Regions from separate parts of the Allobosea sp. 01N443 genome, predicted to be linked through region 1. Evidence: predicted binding sites of a transcription regulator. Region 1 holds the regulator's gene; each other region holds the start of a gene.
The links. Region 1 encodes LexA, which represses DNA repair genes until DNA is damaged. Its sites were predicted from a motif close to TGTTCNNNNTGTGTTCNG; they were not measured.

Region 1 (3,978 bases):
AGACTTGCTCCGCGCGTCCCCGCGGACCGCATCATCGTTGGCGAGAGCGGCATCTTCAGCCATGCCGACATCGCACGGTTGCAGCGCGCCGGCGTCAACACCTTCCTCGTCGGCGAGAGCCTGATGCGGCAGGACGATGTCGCCGCTGCCACCCGTGATCTCCTGACCGGTTCTGCGCGCAGCGCAGCATGAGCAAGCTCAGCCATCTCGACGCCAGCGGCCAGGCCCATATGGTCGATGTCGGCGACAAGGAGGAGACCTCGCGCATCGCTGTCGCCGAGGGCTGTGTCGTCATGCAGCCCGGGACTCTGGCGATCGTGCGCGATGGCGACGCCAAGAAAGGCGACGTACTTGGCACGGCGCGCCTGGCTGGAATCATGGCCGCTAAGCGCACGCATGAACTGATCCCGCTCTGTCACCCCCTGCTGATCAGCAAGATCAGCGTCGACCTCACCCTGGACGAGACATTGCCCGGGGTGCGCGTGAGCGCTGAGGTCAAGATGAAGGGACAGACCGGCGTCGAGATGGAGGCGTTGACCGCTGTCGGCGTCGCCTGCCTCACAGTTTACGACATGGTCAAGGCGGTCGACCGGGCGATGCGGATCGAAGGCATCAGGCTCGTCCACAAGTCAGGTGGAAAATCCGGCACTTTCGATCTCCCGGAAACTGCGCGATGAGCCTCACGCCCGTCCCCGTCGCCCTGAAGGCGCTGATCGACAGCGTTCCGGCACCGACACCATCAGAAACCCTGCCACTCGCACATTGCGTAGGGCGCGTGCTCGCCGCCGACCTGCAGGCGCTTCGGACCCAGCCCCCCTTTGCCAACTCCGCAATGGACGGATACGCCGTTCGCGCAGATGATATTGCGCCGGCAAATGAATTGCGTGTCATCGGCGAATCGGCTGCCGGTCGTTCCTTCTCAGGGATGGTCCGCTCCAATGAGGCTGTTCGCATCTTCACCGGTGCTCCGATTCCGGAGGGCGCCGATACGATCCTGATTCAGGAGAATGCGGACGGCGTCGGCACTGCGACGATCCGCGTGCGCGAGGGCGCCGAGCGCGGCAAGTTCGTTCGTCAGGCAGGATTGGACTTCTGCGAGGGCGAGGTGTTGCTTCTCGCCGGCAGCCGGCTCGACAGTGCGAGCCTCGGCCTCGCGGCAGCCATGGGCCACCCCATGCTCACGGTGCGTCGCAAGCCACTGGTCGCGATCCTCGCGACCGGCGACGAACTGGTCCAGCCCGGCGAGCCGGTTGGACCCGACCAGATCGTCGCGTCCAACAGTTTTGCGCTCGCCGCGCTGGTCGAGCAGGCCGGCGGCACGGCGCTCGATCTCGGGATTGCCCGCGATGATCATGCCGATCTCGCCGACAAGATTGGCCAGGCACGGAAGGCCGATGCCGATGTGCTGATCACCCTCGGAGGAGCCTCGGTAGGTGAGCACGATCTCGTCCAGGCAGCGTTGATCGGTCAAGGCATGGCGCTCGGCTTCTGGAAGATCGCCATGCGGCCGGGCAAGCCGATGATGATGGGCCGCCTCGGCCGCATGGTCGCGCTCGGCCTACCCGGAAACCCCGTCTCGTCCATCGTCTGCGGGCATCTCTTCGTCGTGCCCCTGCTCAGGACCCTCCTGGGCGTACCGGAACCGGAGCGCGATCTGAGTGAGCCTGCAATCGTCGGAAGAAATTTGCYGGCAAATGATGAGCGGCGGGACTATATGAGGTCGGAACTGACGCTCACTCCGGAAGGATGGCTGGCAACGCCCTTCGCCAAGCAGGATTCATCGATGCTGGCCACTCTTGCCCGCGCCGACGCGCTACTCATTCGCGAATCGTTTGCTGCGCCGGCAAACAAAGGCGACAACTGCCGGATCATCCGCCTACGCTGAGCGCGCTTGCGGAACACAACGCGAACCTGTATGGTGTTCGTGCTTTGTTTCGATTCCATACAAAGAGCGCCGGCGGGAACCATGCTGACACGCAAACAGTTCGAACTGCTTCGTTTCATCCAGGAACGCCTGCGCGAGACAGGGGTGCCCCCCTCCTTCGACGAGATGAAGGACGCGCTCGATCTGCGCTCCAAGTCCGGTATCCATCGCCTGATCATGGCGCTGGAGGAGCGCGGGTTCATTCGCCGCCTTCCCAATCGAGCCCGAGCGCTGGAGATCATAAAGCTGCCCGAAGGGGCCGGCGGCCCTCAGGCGACGCGCGGACGGTTCAGCCCCTCCGTCGTCCAAGGGGGGCTTGGCAAGGTCCGGCCGATCGCACCGCCCCCGGACGAAGATGTGCGCTCCACGGTTGCGATTCCGGTCATGGGGCGGATTGCCGCCGGTACACCGATTTCCGCCATCCAGAGCCGCAGCCATACCGTGGCACTGCCTGCCGACATGCTTGGCCCCGGTGAACATTTTGCCCTCGAGGTTCGCGGCGACTCGATGGTGGAAGCCGGCATTCTCGACGGCGATACGGTGGTGATCAAGCGTCAGGACACGGCCAATACCGGGGATATCRTCGTGGCTCTGATCGATGACGAGGAAGCAACGCTGAAGCGACTGCGCAAGCGCGGCTCCTCGATCGCGCTCGAGGCTGCCAATCCCGCCTATGAGACAAGGGTGCTGGGACCGGACCGCGTCAAGATTCAGGGCCGCCTGGTCAACCTGATGCGGCGCTACTGAAGCGGCTCGTGTTCTTCGACAGCCGCCAGCGGCAAAGCCGGCGTGCTTGCAGGCCGCTCCCGCTTGCGGCTCCAGGGACGATCGACACCATCCTGCTCTGATAGATGGGCGCGCCAGCCGCCCTTGTTGCCGACAAGGGCGGTCGCGCCATCGCGCGACAATGCCCTGCGGTCGATCAGTCGTGCTGCGCACGGAGCGTTCCAYGGAATCGGCGTGATGACGAGATCGGCGCGCCGACAGTCCTCGACGATGGCCAGGCGATCACGTGCAAAGGCAACGCTTCGTCCATCCTTGCTGCGGACGACACAACCCAACGTGTCGCAGGTCGCGCCTTCCCGCAGGCTGTTGTCGTCAGTCCGGCGATTATCGCCATCTGCGTTCAGCCATTGCTGCAGCACGAAGCGGCTCGGTTGCCCCGCCAGGATCATGCGACCATCGCCCCCGCGGACCAGGATCCCGGAACCATCGCGTTCGATCAGGATGTCGGGCCTGTCGGGCTTCGCTGCCACGAGCAGTCCCGCGATCAGGGGGGCGACGGCCAGGAAGCGCAGCGGTGTCGTCCAGAGCGTGATCCAGAGAAGCGCGGCGGCAAAGCATGCGAGCGCCGCGGCCCCGAATGCAGGAATGATCACCGCGGAGTGGTCGAATCCCGCAACCCAGCGCGCGGATTGCAGCACATAGTCCGAAGCGACTCCCATGAGCGCCCAAGCCGGCCAATCCAGGCCGAAGGGATAGGCGAGCACGCCGAAGACAGCGGCAGGCATGACGATCAGGGAAACGAAGGGCAAGGCGAGCGCATTGCCGAGCAGACCGAAGGGGTTGAAGGTCTGGAAGTGATAGGCACCGAACGGTGCGGTTGCGACCGTCGCCAGCACGGTCGTGACCGTGAGCCCGACCACCGCGATCCAGATCGGCCGTAGCGGCCAAGGCAGGTTCGCCGGCGCCTCGGAGTGGCCGCGATCCTCCCAGCGCTCGGCAAAGGCGATCAGCGCCGCGACAGCGCCAAAGGACATCTGGAAGCTTGGACCAAGCAGCGCGTCAGGCTCGCGCAGCAGAACGATCATCGCAGCGAGAGCCAGATTGCGCATGCTGAGCGCCGGGCGATCGACGAGAATCGCACCGAGCATGACCAATGTCATGATCAGCGAGCGCACCGTCGCGACCTCGGCTCCCGAGAAGATGCAATAAGCCGTGGCGCCGAGCATCGCGGCCAGGGCGGCGAGTTTCTTTATGGGCCAGCGCAATGCCAGCGTTTGCGATAGCGCCAGCAGGCCACGGACCAGGCCGAAGATCGTGGCGGAGGCCAG
Region 2 (4,874 bases), on a different contig from region 1:
AGAGAAAACGACCACGCCGTTATCGCGGCAGAGGTCGCGCATCTTGAACATGGGCTCGCCCATCTTAATGCCGAGTGCCTTAGCCTCGGATGTGCGAGCCACAGCGCAGATCGTGTAATCGGGCTTGGCTGATTGCGACCGTCGCGGATCGTGGCACCCTGCTCGGTTGTGCAACTCGGTCGGCCCCTGAAGGCATCCGACCACCGTTCAGGAGCGGAATGCCATGCGCTACTATGCCGGCTTGGATGTGTCGTTGGCCGAGACTTCGATCTGCGTCGTTGACGAGGAAGGAAGGTTGGTCCGCGAAGGGAAAGCGCCGAGCGAGCCCGACGCCATCGCAAACTGGCTGGCTGAGCTTCGCGTTCCCTTCACACGCGTCGGACTGGAGACCGGGGCACTCGCCGGATGGCTTGCGGAGGGGATGACCGAGCTCGGCGTTCCCGGTGTCGTCTGTATGGATGCCCGACACGCCCGCGCTGCCATGACGGCCATGACCCACAAGACCGATCGCAACGATGCGAGAGGGCTTGCGCAGATGTTGCGCACCGGCTGGTTCCGATCGGTGCATATGAAGACGCGCAGCACGATGGAGCTGCGCACGCTACTCACCAGCCGCAAGACCCTTGTGCTGAAGATCGGTGACATCGAGAACCAGATCCGGGGTTCACTTTGCCTCTTTGGTATCAAGATCGGCACGTCGAAGCGCCGGACCTTCGCCGAGCGTGTCCGCGAGTTGACCACGAACCTGCCTCGCATCGCCGCGATCCTGGAGGAACTCCTGGCGGCTCACACCGCCATGCTGCGGTCCCTGGATCGGATCAACCGAATGGTGCTGGCGATCGCCCGCGAGCATGAAGTGTGCCGGCGTCTGATGACGGTTCCCGGGGTCGGCGCGATCGTCGCACTCACCTACATCGCCGCAATTGAGGATCCGGCACGCTTCTCCAAATCCCGATCTGTGGGCGCCCTGCTCGGCATGGTGCCGCGAAAGCACCAATCCGGCGAGGTGGACCGAAATGGACGTATTACGAAGACCGGCGACAGCGAGGCGCGGTCGATGCTGTTCGAGGCAGCCCATGTCATGCTGCATCGGGTGAAGAGTTGGTCGGTGCTGCGCGCCTGGGGTATGAAGGTCGCGCATCGCCAAGGCAACAAGCGAGCGACGGTGGCCCTGGCGCGCAAGATTGCGGTGGTGATGCACCGCATGTGGGTCGACGGTACGACATTCCGCTTCAGGGCAACCGGGAATGCTGCGGCATCGACCACGGCATGCACTGCGTAGGTTCGGCACGGCCGTGAAGAGGTAAGACCGGGCTCGCCTGGTCTTTCTGGATCGTCCTCACGGGGACGGGCGAGGAGATGAAGCCGTAATGACGGGTGAGCTGGCTCAACGCCAAGCCCGCTGTCGCATATAGGCTCGCCTCCTTTCGGAACGCGATCTTGTGGCGGCCGATGGGCCGACCCCGGACAGAAGCCAAGAGCCCCGTGAGTGCGAGCCCAGATTATCAAACTGTCGGCCTCGGACGATCACGCTCGGTCGAGGGAGGGCAGCTTTCGACCCTAGCTGGCGCTTGGGTCGACCTATCTATCGGACGCACTGCCCACTACCAACCCAAGTTCGGGCAGGACAAAAAGGCGACGTGTGGTTCCCGACTCTTGGTAGAAGCTGCCTGGTCGCTTCAGCGCTTCCGGTATCCCATATGGCCAAAGCCACGAATGCTTCTGACCACAATGGAGGTTCGGCGGCAGCCCCTCCGAAAAGAACGATGCCGGGACAGGCGTCTCCTTCCACTCGCCATGGAAGTACGATCTGGTTGCTTGATTGTCTGGATTATTGATGTCGGTGAAGAAGCCGATGCCCTTTGATTTGATCGCCGCGATAGTCTGCTCACTCAGGCTGAAAGAAAATGCACCTTGGTGGCCGAGAAGGAGCGAGCAGCTACCTTCGGTGTAGAGCCAACCCGTTTGAAGCTTCTGAGGCACGGTGCCTCTTTGTAGGCTGCGGTTCATCAGCGAATAGCCGCCCCATGCCAAGCCGAGGAGCGCGAGGCCAATGACGGCACGTTTCACAACAATCCGACGCAGAATTACCCCCGCGAAAAGAGAGCCTTTCGCATCAAGGTTACGGCACTGTGGGAATGTCAGCAAACTACCCGAACGCCCTTTCACCGAGCGTCGCGGTGGGTTTTCGCTTGACGGCAAAGGCCCGATTACAGAAGCCGTCATTATTGGAAAGTACGATGACCGGGCGGCTTTTTAATCTTGGATCGAAAACCCGCTCGCAGCTGCAATAAAAGCTGTTCCCATCGATCAAGGCGAATGACCTGGTCATCGCCTGAAGCGCCTTACTGCATTTGTGACGACTCCAAAGATTTCGATGTCTGGATCCGGGCCGGGGTTGAACTCAGGATAGCGGCGATTGCCGAAAACGAGCCGGGGTCGACCGTTCTCGACCCCAAACACTTTCACGCTTCGCTCGCCGTTGACGTCGACCACCACAGGATCTCCGTCGCGAGGAGCGAGAGACCGATCGACCGTGATGAGGCTGCCATCAAAGATGCCCAGGTCGATCGCGCTGTCGCCCGAAACCGTCATGATGAAGGTCGCCGGCGCATTCTTGATAAGCGTCCGCGAAAGATCGATCGGAGCATCAAGATAATCATCAGCCGGGGAGGGGAATCCCGCGCAAACCCTGTTGCTGAATAGCTGAACCAGGAGCGGAGCGCTAAGCGCGACCGCACGGGCGGGGAGGGGGAATACTTGGGCTTGGCGCTGAGATGGCGACCTCGAAAGCCGGATTATGGGCCGATGGATGGTCAGCATGCGCGCGCCCTCGAAAAGAGAACATAACTAGAACAACGCGCGGGGCTGAGGTGTCAAGATTGGAAGCCACCATATTCCTCAGGGCGGGAAAATGCGGTCACAGAGTTCCGGATAAACGCGCGCTCGTACCGGATCTTGCTCGGAACGTTTCCCTGCCGCCGCTAGTTCGGAGTCGTTGTGAGTGGAGTTGCGTCAATGTGCGCGCGTCGCGTTTTGCGCTCCGGCCCGGCGGTCGACATCACCAGAAGTCCTCTCCCGAAGCGCCGCGATGCGCGCCAAAGAGCGCTGGCCTTCGATCCTATGCCCGACAGGGTCGAACCTTGCTTGGCGTTGCTGGCCGTCAAGCCGCCGAGTGGGGATCAATGGGCCTTCGAGGTGAAATGGGACGGCTACCGGCTCGCCATCCATGTAGAGCCCGGCCGGAAGGTCCGGATACTGACCCGGGGCGGGCATGACTGGACGCAGCGTTTCCCGACGATCGCCCATGACATGCGCGAGCTCGGCGTCGATAGTGCCATCCTGGACGGGGAGGCCGTGGTTCTCGACCAGCGCGGCGCTTCGGATTTCGGCGCGCTGCAGCAGGCGCTGGGTGGGCGAGGGGGCAAGCGATCGGCCGCAGGCGCACTGCTTTATGCTTTCGACCTACTCTATCTCAACGGTCGCGACCTGCGAGCGCTCCCTTTGGCCGAACGGCGCAGCATGCTCGCAGGCTTGATTGGGAGCCAGCACAGCTCGATCCGGCTGAGCGAAGAAGTCAACGCCGAAGGCGCCGCGTTCCTGAAGCTAGCCTGTGAGATGGAACTAGAGGGCATCATCGCCAAGCGCGTTGACGCTCCATATCGATCCGGTAGGGGTGGCGAGTGGCTGAAGATCAAATGCGTCCAATCTGAGACCTTTCTCATCATTGGCTGGGTGGCATCAGCATCAGCGTTTGGGGGGATCGGCCGCCTCCTGCTCGCGGCACGCCGCGGAAATGCTCTGGTCTATGTCGGCAGCGTCGGGACGGGCTTTACGGCGAAGTCGGCGACTGAGCTGCGTCGTAGACTGATGAGCATCCTGATCGAGAAACCTACTGTCGCCGGCGTCGCGAAGAAGGGCATACGCTGGGTCGAGCCGACGATCGCTGCCGAGGTCGCGTTCCGCGCCTGGACCAATGACGGCAAGCTGCGCCACGCCTCCTTCAAGGGTGTGCGGGACGATGCCGATGTAGGCGATATCTTTCAGGTGAAGCGATCCATAACCGGCTCGGCGAGCGGAGATGTATAAGGTGTTGTTTAGCGGGCGCCCCCCCGTCGCGACCGGTTCGGCCGGGACCAATGACTCAGCGCTAGCACACAAATGGGCTTGCGATTGAGCCGGGGACGCACTAAATTACTTGGGTCATGGGCCGCCACACGTCCTCTTCGGGGGAGTGCAAAAGGGCGGTTCTTCATTTTTTGATGGCCTTGATTCCCTTTACGAAGCCGCACGCTACAGCTGCTCAACGAGTAGCGCATTTGCGCGCAAAGGGACTGATCATCAACCGCCCCAATGTGGCAGCCCGCAAGATCGAACTCGTCGGCTACGAGCGCCTGCGGATTTACTTTCTCAGCCGACGCGACCTGACCCTACCTCATCGGCCCTTCCGGCCCGGGACCACCTATCACCATATCCTTCGCTTGTATCAGTGCGACATGGAAATTCGCTCCGCCTGCTTTGCCGCAGTCGGCACTTTCGAGTTGCTCTTTCGCAACGCGTTGTCAGAAGCATTGAGCCAGGCCAACGGTAGTCACCCGTACTACGATCACTCCTTGTTCAAGGATGCCGCGGCCAATCTCGAAGCACTTCGATATTTCATCGGTGTGTTCGAGAAATCGAAGGATCAGCGGGCCAGACATTATAAGCAGCGCTATGGCGCGCCTGTCTTGCCCCCGATTTGGACGATAAAGGAATTTCTGACCTTCGGAGCCACTTCACGGCTTTATCAGTGTCTAGAAGGCTCTGTCCGAACGGCAATCGCGCGCCAATTTGGTGTTGCATCAGATGCCATATTCAAAGACTGGATCGAGTGC
Region 3 (6,652 bases), on a different contig from region 1:
GGGAGGTGGCGATCGGTGTGTTCTTCTGCCCGCGTGATCATCAAAGGGGGCGATGGGAGATTGCGAACCGTCTCCCGAATTCCGCGGAATGCATCCGCAGCTACACTCTAGGCGGCGCAATGGGTGAATCAGCGCCGCCGCCCGTTCTTCACAGCATAGCGAGACGCGAAGGAGCGGGAACCGTCGTGGCGCAATGGGATTTTGATTGGCGGCAGGGCTGGTGGTCGATGAGAAAGGCACTCCATCATCTCGTCCGTCTGAACGCGTAGTAGAACTTTCCCGCTACGAACCCGGCAAGCCGGGATAGGTCATCGAGACTATCGTCGCTTGGAAAGACGGCATTGTTCCTGTCTACGTCCTTCCATCTTGGGAGGATCGAGGGTTCGATGAACTTTCGGGTCCCTTCGAAACCAAAGAGGAAGCTGAGGACGCTTTGGCGCGAGCATCGTTGTGAGCCCGGCCGAGAGACGGAAATCGAGCCGATCACGGGGCGCGCTCTATCTCCACCGACGCCTGCACGGCTGAGCTTGAAGGCGATGCGGACCGAGCTCGCTATTCCCAAAAGGAAGAGGGCTGGCGGGCGGCAGATCGATCCAGCAATAGCCGCAAAATCAGTGGGTCCGGTTCCGGTTATGAATCCACGAGTTTGGAGGGATTTATATGAGTTCCGCCCGCTTGCAGATCATCTGGCGCCGCATCCCGCCAGCGTACTTGGCTGTAGAGCCTCGGCCAGGCCCGTGCCTTCAGGCGTCCTCCTTGTCCGGGCCGGTAGGCGTCTGGTGTCCGCGCTCCTCTGGCTGCCGTCTGCACACGCCTCGCGTATGAGTCTCGATCGCGGCGAGCGCTGCGTCTAACGAGCAATACGGCCCCGGCGAGAGTGTTGCCATAGCACCCAGAGCTCGGCCCGACGGGACGCGGAAGCTTCCGGACAAGGCCAGCTCGACATGCCCGGCGTTACGGCCGAGCAAGTCGATGAGGTCCCAGCTTGTCGAGCTCATTTGCTTGATGATGAGATCCATGAAGGCTCCTCCGCCCCAACGGTCACCCACCGATAACAATCCAAGCTCGAACAGGTTGCGCGGACGGTCTTCGAATTTCGGGCTACGGACGCGGGAAGCGATCGCAGCGGCAATGAGTGGTCACCGACGGACCAGATGCCCCGAGGTGAATCTGAACCTTCCGCCCGGACCTAATAACCCGGTCGGAACCATCTGGATTGCGCTGTCTGAGCCAACATTCGGCATTCACGGGACACCGGAGGCCTCGCAGGTCAGCAAAACGACGTCGCATGGCTGCGTGAGATTAACCAACTGGGACGGAGGAGCTTGGCGCCCTCGTGCGCCCGGGCGTGCCTGCGCAGTTCCTGGATTAGATCTGTGAGAGGTCGCCAGAACCGGCACGGTTTCGCGTGGTTCGCCCTTTCCTTATGTCTTTCTCTTTCCATGCCGGGCTTTGGGACGCTAGCACGCGACCTCCAGACCAAAGGGCACGGCCTCTCCCAATCGGGGCCGGTGCTCGCTCCGCTCCCTCCGCAATGGCCGACCGGTTTGAAGCCGCAAGTTGAGTTCGCTCAGGGCGGGAATTCAAGCGAACTGGGCGCGGGCAGGCCAACGGCACCGTCGACCTGCTTCCGTGTCTTCGAGGAGAACGGAGGCATCCTGCTGCCTTCGGCCGGCGGCATACGCACCGGTGAATGTGCCATCGAGGACCCGGGCGAACGATGCGCGTATTTTCCGGAACCCGAGGGCAGGTCCGATCGTTTGGGCCAGGGGCTGAGCTTGGGGGGAGAGACTTGGAGGTCCGCTATGCCTCTGACATTTGAAGCCGAGCCGGTGAACGCACCGGTGACCGCCGCGGATTATTCGGGTGATCCGCGTATCCAGAGAATTGCTAGGGCAATGTGTCGCGCTGCGCGGATAGACCCCGACCAGCCAGCCCGAGCTGTTGCGATTTTCAATATCATGCCTGCCGGACGATTGGAGAATGATCCGGCATGGACGTTGTTTCAGCGTCAGGCTGAACTCTTTGTCGCCATGAATCCGGATGTGGCTGGACCGCTCTGAGGCCTCAGAGCGGATATCGCATTGCTGACCTCATCTTGACTTCCGAGTAGTGAAGTAGGAACAAAAAGGGAACATGGCGGCCCGCCCATTTTCAGAGGACACCAACAATTGTGCGGTCCGAGCTCGCCATACAGTCTCTGCGCGAGCAGATCGCAAGGATCGAAGGCACGAACCGGCGCGCGAAAGCGGTGCTTCCGTTCGGAGTCGCCGAGGTGGACGCGCGCCTCCCAGGCGGCGGACTGGCGCTCGGGGCGCTGCATGAAGTGGCTGGCGGCGGCAACGGCGCGATCGACGGTGCCGCGGCCGCACTGTTCAGCGCGGGAGTTGCTGCCCGCACCCGGGGGAGGGTCCTGTGGTGCATCACGCGGCCGGACCTCTTTGCTCCCGCCTTCGCGCAGGCCGGACTTGTCCCTGATCGGGTGATCTATGTCGAAGCCGGTGACGACAAGGCAGTCCTTTCCTGCATGGAAGAAGGACTGCGGCACGGTGGACTTGGATCCGTCGTGGGGGAAGTCGCCCGCCTATCCATGACCGCCTCTCGTCGGCTGCAACTGGCCGCGGAGGGGACCGGGTCGGTCGGAATTGCCCTTCGCCGTTGGCGGCGTCAGGCGGAAGCCGCCGATTTTGGTCAACCGACAGCGGCCATGACGCGTTGGCGGATCTCGGTGATGCCATCCTCGCCGCTGCCGGTTCCCGGCGTGGGACGGCCTCGCTGGCTGGTCGAGCTCATCCGGGCCCGTGCCGGCGACAGTGCAGATTTCGAGTTGGAGGCGTGCGATGACACGGGTTGTCTCGCTCTTCCTGCCGACCTGGTCCACCGACCGGGCGCGGCGGAAGGCTGGCGACGCAGCGCCTCCGCCTGAGGTGCCGCTCGTCCTGATCGGCCGCGACGGAAACAGGCGAGTGGTGCTGGGAGCGGATGCTGCGGCTCAGGCCGCCGGTCTTTGCATCGGCATGCCCGCGACAAAGGCGCAGGTACTCGTTCCGGGTCTGATCGTCGAGGATGCCGATCCGGCCGCTGACGCCGATGGACTCGATCGGCTGGCTGTCTGGATTCTGGAGCGTATCGCACCTGTCGTCGCACCCGATCCGCCGGACGGCATCGTCATCGACTCGACCGGGGCAGACCATTTACACGGCGGCGAGAACGCTATGCTCGACGGGGTGATCGGTCGCCTTGCGATGTCGGGGATCGTCGCTCGGGCGGCGATCGCTGATACGTGGGGCGCCGCTCACGCACTGGCTCGTTACAGGACACGTTCGACGATCGTCGCCGCTCCAGGGCATGGACCATCCATCATCGCTCCGTTGCCGCTGGAGGCTCTGCGGCTTCCGTCCTCGGTTAGTGCCGGGCTGCGCACCTTGGGCTTCGAGCGGATCGGTGACTTGCTGGCGCAGCCGCGGGCGCCTCTGGCTCTGCGCTTTGGTCCGGAGCTTGGCCGCCGCATCGACCAGGCGCTTGGAGACCTCGCCGAGCTGATCAAGGCCATTCGGCCGCCCGACCTGATCGAGGTTCGCCAAGCCTTCGCCGAGCCGATCGGCGCCGCGGAGACGATCGCGCGCTATATCGCCAAGCTCGTCGGGCAACTCTGCGAGCGCCTGGAGGAACGAGGGTTCGGCGCACGTCGTCTCGACCTCATCTGCCATCGCGTCGACAATCGTGCAGAGGCGGTTCGGGTCGGATTGGCCACGCCGGTTCGCGACGTCAGGCGACTGACGCGGCTCCTCTGCGAGAAGATCGATACGATCGAGCCGGGTTTCGGAATTGAGGTGATGACGCTGGCCGCGACCATCGCCGAACCGCTGGAACGCAAGCAGACCCACAACTCGCTTGTCGAAGCGAGCTTCCCGGACGTGTCTGACCTGGTCGACACCTTGGCAAACCGGGTCGGGGAGCGCGCCGTCTATCGTCTGGCTCCGGTCGCAAGCGACGTGCCTGAACGTTCCGTCTGCCGAATCCCGGCCATGGCGGCCGAGACGGGGGCGAGTTGGCCGGGTCATTGGCCGCGGCCATCCCGTCTGTTGCCTCAACCCGAACCGGTCGAGACCATGGCGCTGCTGCCTGACCAGCCCCCGGTTTGGTTCACCTGGCGGGGAATCCGTCGACGGGTGAAGCGCGCCGACGGTCCCGAGCGCGTTTTCGGCGAATGGTGGAAGCGCGATGCCGAGCTGGCCGCGGTTCGCGACTATTTCCGGGTCGAGGATGATGCAGGCGAGCGCTACTGGCTCTATCGGGCCGGTGACGGTGAGCACGCTGCGACCGGCTCCCACCGCTGGTTTCTGCACGGGGTATTCGGATGAGTCGCCCGCGCTACGCTGAACTTCAGGTCACCTCGCATTTCAGTTTCCTGCGTGGCGCCTCCTCATGTGAGCAACTGTTCGCGCAGGCTGCGGCGGCTGGACTCGAGGCAGTCGCCGTTGTCGATCGCAATTCGCTCGCCGGGATCGTCCGCGCCCATGAGGCGGCCAAGGCAACCGGTGTTCGCCTCGTTGTCGGCTGCCGCCTCGATCTCGTCGACGGCATGTCTGTGCTCGTCTACCCGATTGACCGACCGGCGTATTCGCGGCTGTGTCGACTGCTCTCGCTCGGCAAGCAGCGCGGCGGCAAGGCAAAGTGCCATCTGGAGTGGCCCGATCTTGTCGCCTATGGCGAGGGGCTGATCGCTGTCCTCGTGCCTGATCAGGCCGATGCGGAATGCGCCTTCCGCCTTCGGCGCCTTCGCGATGCGTTCGGCAACCGTGCCTATCTCTCGCTGACGCTGCGCCGACGTCCGAACGACCAGCTCCGGCTTCACGAGCTGTCGAACCTCGCCACCCGGATGGGCGTGCCGACCGTCACCACCAACGACGTGCTGTTTCATGAGCCTGCGCGGCGCATTCTCCAGGACGTGGTGACCTGCATTCGTCACAACGTCACGATCGACGCCCTCGGCGACCGGCGCGAACGGCATGCCGATCGCTACATCAAGCCGCCGGAAGAGATGCATCGGCTGTTCAGTCGCTACCCCGAGGCGTTGGCGCGGACGTTACAGATTGCTGATCGATGCCGCTTTTCGCTTGGTGAGCTGGCCTATCAGTATCCCGAGGAGCGAGACGATCCGGCGCTCACACCCCAGCAGACCCTGGACAAGCTGACCTGGGAAGGCGCCGCCGAGCGCTATCCCGAAGGCGTTCCGAAGAGCGTCGAAGCGGCCCTTCGGCACGAGCTTCGGTTGATCGAGAAGCTGGGCTACGCGCCATATTTCCTGACGGTGAACTCGATCGTTCGCTTCGCCCGGTCGAAGGACATTCTGTGCCAGGGCCGCGGCTCAGCGGCGAACTCGGCAGTCTGCTACGTGCTCGGCATCACCTCGATCGATCCGGGCCGCAACGATTTGCTGTTCGAGCGCTTCGTTTCGGAGGAGCGCCGAGAGCCGCCGGACATCGACGTCGATTTCGAGCATGAGCGGCGCGAGATCGTCATGCAGTGGATTTTCGACACCTATGGTCGCGATCACGCGGCCTTGTGCTCGACCGTCATCCGCTATCGCACCAAGGGCGCGCTCCGGGACGTCGGAAAAGCCCTTGGCCTGCCGGACGACTTGATTGGCACTTTGTCCTCGCATGTCTGGGCCTGGTCCGAAGGTGGCGTAGAGCCGCGCCATGTCGAAGAGCTGAACCTCAATCTCAAGGACCGTCGGCTTCGGCTGACACTCGATCTCGCGCGTCAACTCATGGGCGCGCCTCGGCACCTCAGCCAGCATCCTGGTGGATTTGTGCTCACCCATGACCGGCTCGACGATCTCGTGCCGATCGAGCCTGCCGCCATGGCTGATCGCCAGGTTATCGAGTGGGACAAGGATGATATCGATGCCCTGAAGTTCATGAAGGTCGACGTGCTGGCACTTGGCATGCTGACCTGCATGAAGAAGGGGCTCAATCTTCTGGCCGAACATAAGGGCATCAATCTCGACCTCGCAACGATCCCCGCCGAGGACCCGCGCACCTATGCGATGATCCGCAAGGCAGACACGCTCGGCACCTTTCAGATCGAGAGTCGCGCGCAAATGTCGATGCTGCCGAGGTTGAAGCCGCGGACCTTCTACGACCTGGTGGTCCAGGTCGCGATCGTTCGCCCTGGCCCGATCCAGGGAGACATGGTCCACCCGTACCTTCGACGGCGTGAAGGACTGGAGCCGGTCCACTATCCCAAGCCCGAACTGGAGAAGGTGCTGGGCAAGACCCTGGGTGTGCCCCTGTTCCAGGAACAGGCCATGCGCGTGGCGATCGAGTGCGCCGGCTTTACCCCGGGCGAGGCCGACATGCTCCGGAAGTCGATGGCGACCTTCAAGTTCACCGGAGGCGTATCGTCCTTCAAGGACATGCTGATCGCGGGCATGGTCGCCAACGGCTACGAGGAGGAGTTCGCCGAGCAGACCTTCAAGCAGCTCGAAGGATTTGGCAGCTATGGCTTCCCGGAAAGCCACGCAGCATCATTCGCCCTGATCGCCTACGCTTCGGCGTGGCTCAAATGCTGGCATCCCGACATCTTCTGCGCCGCACTCCTCAACAGCCAGCCCATGGGCTTCTATGCTCCCGCTCAGATCGTC
Region 4 (4,180 bases), on a different contig from region 1:
GGGCTCGGCTCGCTCTTCGTTGAATCGATATTCGCCCGCGACTACCCGATGATCCAGGGGCTGACCATCGTCTTTGCCGTGCTCGTGGTCCTGATCAACCTGGCGACGGATATCGCCTACGCGCTGGCCGACCCGCGCATCAGGCTGGATTGAACCATGACGCGACTGCGCCGCCTCAATCCGACGCTGCTGATCGGCCTCGTGATGCTCGCCCTGCTGAGCCTGTTCGTCGGGCTGGGGCAAGTCTGGACACCGCATGATCCCTTCCTCATCGACTACGGCAATACGTTGCAGCCGCCCTCACTCGGCCACTGGTTCGGCACGGACGATCTCGGGCGCGATGTCGCCTCGCGGGTCATGGCGGGCGGTCTCGTCGATCTGAGGGTGGCACTGATCTGTGTCGCGGCGCCGGCCATGTTGGGCGCGGCGATCGGTGCGCTCTCCGGCTATGTCGGTGGCCGCGTCGATACCGTGATCATGCGTATCACCGACATCTTCTGGGCCTTCCCCTTCCATGTCCTGGTGATCGCCATCGTCGGCGTGCTGGGTCCCGGGGAATTCAACCTCTATCTCGCCTTCCTGCTGGTGAACTGGATCTCGTTTGCCCGCATTGTCCGTGGCGAGGTGCTGGTGCTGCGCGAACTCGAATTCGTGCAGGCAGCGCGCAGTTTCGGCGGTACCGACCGGCACATCGTTGCCAGGCATGTCCTGCCCAACGCCGTGACCCCGGCAATCGTCTATGCAATGGCGGATGTCGTCCTGACGATCCTGGCCGTGACCTCGCTCAGCTTCCTCGGCCTCGGCATCCAGCCGCCGACACCGGAATGGGGGCTGATGATCTCGGACGGCCGCGAGTTCCTGTTCGACGCCTGGTGGATCGCGACCTGCCCGGGTCTCGCCATCATCTATACCGGTGTGACCTTCGCCCTGATCGGCGAGGGGGTCGACACCGCCTTGCGCCCGAAGGGCTGACCTTTTCCTGCGCGGCCGATGCCTGCGCCATGAGGACATCATGAGCTTCTTTCGCGACGATACAGAACTGCAGCGGATCGGCCGCGCCATCGAGGCCCATGCGTCTTCGATCTATTCCGGACGTGGTGTCCCGCTGGACCAGTTCGCCTATGTCCTGCTGCGCCCTCAGCCTGCTGGTGAGAAACCGGTTGGAGCTGCCCGCCATGCCGACTGGCGGAGCTACCCATGCTCTTTGGTCAAGGTCTTTCACCTCGTCGCGGCGCAGGCGGCCCTCACGGAGGGACGGTTGACCGAGCATGAGGAACTCGACCGCGCGATGCGCGACATGATCCTCTGGTCGTCCAATTCGGCAACGAACTACATCATCGACCTGCTCACCGGCACGACCGGCGACACATTGCTGCAGGGGGAGGCCCTGGCCGACTGGTGCGAGCGCCGCCGGGAGATCAACCGCTTCTTCGCCGGCTTGGGCTGGTCCGAGTTGGTCGGCATCAATCTCGACCAGAAGCTGATGGATGATTTGCGCTACGGCCGCMAGAAAATCGGGCTCGATCTCTCTCCCATCGGCCACAACCGCCTGACGCCGATCGCAATGGCGCGTCTGATGTCAGAGATCTTTTATGGCTCCTCGCTGTTGCCGGAAGCTCGCCTGAAGCGGGTGCGCGACCACCTCATTCGCGACCAGGAAAGTCCCGACCGGGCCCGCGGCGCCTATCAACTGCTCGGATATCTCGGCGGCGGCCTGCCGGACGGTTCGCGGATCTGGTCCAAGGCCGGACGGACCCGCTGGCTGGGCGATGCACGCGCCGAATTTCGCCGCCACGACACGATGCGCGCCATCCTGCCTGGCGGCGAGGACTTCATCCTGACCGTCTTCACCCAGGGCGAAGCGATCGGAGAGGATGACGGCTTCCTGCCGGGGATTGGTAAGTTGGTTGCAGCCGAGATAGCCGGGATTTGAACGGAATCTTGATGTGCACGGCGACGACCGGCGGTCGGGCGCAACGGAGCGACAGGACCAGCCGCCTCGACGAGGATCAATTTCTGTAGAAAGCGGGGACAGGCCGGGCTATATCAGGCGTTCCTCTTTCGTTCGCGAGACTTCGCCATGACCCGGCGATCCGGCAGCGCCGACCTTCCGCTCCACCATGGCCGCGTGCCCGCCTGGCTCGGTCGGCGCATGACGCAGCTCGGCGCGGTCATCTGCGCGGCGATCATCCATCATTATGGCCGCGACGAGTTGCTGCGGCGGTTGGCGCATCCATTCTGGTTCCAGTCCTTCGGGGCGGTGATGGGAATGGACTGGCACTCGTCGGGTATCACCACCAGCGTGATAGGCGCGCTCAAGCGTGGGCTGGCTCCGCTGTCGGGCGAGCTGGGCCTGCATGTCTGTGGCGGGCGGGGCCGCCATTCGCGCGAGACACCGGCCGAGCTCGAACAGATTGGAGCGAGGGTCGGGTTCGACGGACAGGCGCTCGCCACCGCGAGCCGGCTGGTCGCCAAGGTCGACAGTGCCGCCGTGCAGGACGGCTTCGACCTCTATCTCCATGGCTTCTTCGTCGGGAATGACGGCCATTGGGTCGTGGTGCAGCAGGGCATGAATGGCGATGGCGGCCTCGCCCGGCGCTATCACTGGCAGTCTGAAGGGCTGGGCAGTTTCGTCGAGGCGCCACATGCCGCCATCGATGGCAAGAACCAGGGCAGCATCATCAATCTGACCGACAGGCGCGCCGCCCTCTCCCGCAACGGCCAGATCGATCTGCTGCGCGACATCGGACCGTCGGGGATCGTGAGGGAATTTGCGGCGCTGGAGCGCGACCGGGCGCCGCCGGTCCTGTCGCCGGCGCAGCTTTCCCTACCTCATCTCGTCATGCCGGCACATCACGAGGTCAGGCCCAAGGACGTGATTGCGCGACGGCTCCATGGTGCGCTCGCCGCAGCCGCCGACAGCGCCCCCGCCGATTTCTCGGAATTGCTGCTCGTGCCCGGCGTCGGCGCCCGCACGGTCCGTTCGCTTGCGATGGTCGCGGAAGTGATCCATGGCGCGCCGTGCCGGTTCGCCGATCCTGCGCGCTTCTCTCTCGCCCATGGCGGCAAGGACAGACAGCCGTTCGCCGTGCCCACCAAGGTCTACGACCAGACGATCGCGGTGCTGAAATCCGCCATCGATCGGGCGAAACTCGGTCAGGACGACAGGCTCGCTGCCATCGCACGTCTGGACCGGGAAAGCCGGCGCCTGGAGCGCGTCGTCTCCGGTCCGACGTTGGATGAGTATGTCACGGAGGAGAGACTGCGGTCCGCCGAGTATGGTGGCCGGAGCGTCTTCGGCTGGGAGCGGTCGGACGGTGAAGCGGCACCCGCGCCGCCTGCGAAGGCGAACCCGGCTTGACCGTCAGCCATGGCGCCAGCGCGTCGCCATCGGCATTCCGCCGACGGCGTCTGGCATGCTGACTGGGGGGAGAACAGGACTGCTCTTCATTCGACCGTCCACTGGCAAATGCGAAACCCTCGCGAGCGCTGGCGCATGTCGAGATGAAGATGGTCCTTGTGGGAACTGTCGGCTCCCGGGCCGAGCACGGTGGCGAACCGTTGGCAGACGCTCTTCTGCACCGCGTCGCGCATTGAGCGGGACAGAGGCTCCTGACCCGCGAATGCCACGGCGCGGCCATCCTGCATCAGCAACCCGCCGACATCGAGAGCGTTGCCGCTCGCATGCTCACTGATCGGCGCACCTGTATCGGCGTTTCGTGACCGGCAGGCATATCCGCCGACCCCTGTCAGCTTCGCAAGCCGGGCGTTCTCCTGCCTCGCCAGCGCAGCGAGATCGTCGCGGATCCAGGCGAGAACCTCGAGCGCAAGAGAGCACCGCACGGTGATCGCGCTGTCCAACTCGATCCTGGAACCGTCGGGCATGGTCAAGCGCTGGAACGTCACCGGATCCTCGATCGCACATTCCCCCGTGCTTGCGCCGTTCTGCGAGGGCAATACGAAACCCCCGCTCTCCTCGAAGGCCCTGATACAGGTCGATGGAACTGCCGGAACACGCTGTTCCAACAAATTCCCGTTTGCAGTGGAGTCAGCCTGCGGGGCCAATCTGCTCGGCCGCGGCGGAGGCAGCGGCGCGAGCACGCGTGCTGGATCCGATTGCGAAACGCCTTGCACTTTTGCCTGGCTGTCGCGCGCCAGCGCCCCGAAGCCGAACATGAAC

Region 2: AC1DRP_RS33975 (LexA family protein) is a predicted target of LexA. The motif match lies at 2,841-2,858, and genes of this name have one in related genera.
Region 3: AC1DRP_RS24825 (ImuA family protein) is a predicted target of LexA. The motif match lies at 2,120-2,137, and genes of this name have one in related genera.
Region 4: AC1DRP_RS13920 (DUF763 domain-containing protein) is a predicted target of LexA. The motif match lies at 2,052-2,069, and genes of this name have one in related genera.

Annotation. Positions count from the first base shown of each region.
Region 1 covers NZ_JBFTRC010000152.1:180-4,157, forward strand. The annotation lists partial or broken gene AC1DRP_RS27075 (indole-3-glycerol phosphate synthase TrpC) at 1-192, shown strand, start outside; gene moaC (cyclic pyranopterin monophosphate synthase MoaC) at 189-677, shown strand; gene AC1DRP_RS27085 (molybdopterin molybdotransferase MoeA) at 674-1,885, shown strand; gene lexA (transcriptional repressor LexA) at 1,967-2,671, shown strand; gene AC1DRP_RS27095 (ComEC/Rec2 family competence protein) at 2,665-3,978, opposite strand, start outside.
Region 2 covers NZ_JBFTRC010000264.1:866-5,739, reverse strand. The annotation lists partial or broken gene AC1DRP_RS33995 (Y-family DNA polymerase) at 1-51, opposite strand, end outside; gene AC1DRP_RS33990 (IS110 family RNA-guided transposase) at 224-1,282, shown strand; gene AC1DRP_RS33985 (hypothetical protein) at 1,582-2,070, opposite strand; partial or broken gene AC1DRP_RS33980 (Y-family DNA polymerase) at 2,219-2,332, opposite strand; gene AC1DRP_RS33975 (LexA family protein) at 2,329-2,823, opposite strand; gene ligD (non-homologous end-joining DNA ligase) at 3,148-4,089, shown strand; gene AC1DRP_RS33965 (Abi family protein) at 4,263-4,874, shown strand, end outside.
Region 3 covers NZ_JBFTRC010000126.1:4,481-11,132, forward strand. The annotation lists gene AC1DRP_RS24810 (hypothetical protein) at 744-1,019, opposite strand; partial or broken gene AC1DRP_RS24815 (L,D-transpeptidase) at 1,018-1,372, shown strand; gene AC1DRP_RS24820 (hypothetical protein) at 1,806-2,063, shown strand; gene AC1DRP_RS24825 (ImuA family protein) at 2,174-2,926, shown strand; gene AC1DRP_RS24830 (DUF6504 family protein) at 2,841-4,364, shown strand; gene AC1DRP_RS24835 (error-prone DNA polymerase) at 4,361-6,652, shown strand, end outside.
Region 4 covers NZ_JBFTRC010000045.1:38,528-42,707, reverse strand. The annotation lists gene AC1DRP_RS13935 (ABC transporter permease) at 1-153, shown strand, start outside; gene AC1DRP_RS13930 (ABC transporter permease) at 157-972, shown strand; gene AC1DRP_RS13925 (serine hydrolase) at 1,013-1,933, shown strand; gene AC1DRP_RS13920 (DUF763 domain-containing protein) at 2,081-3,361, shown strand; gene AC1DRP_RS13915 (extensin-like domain-containing protein) at 3,448-4,180, opposite strand, start outside.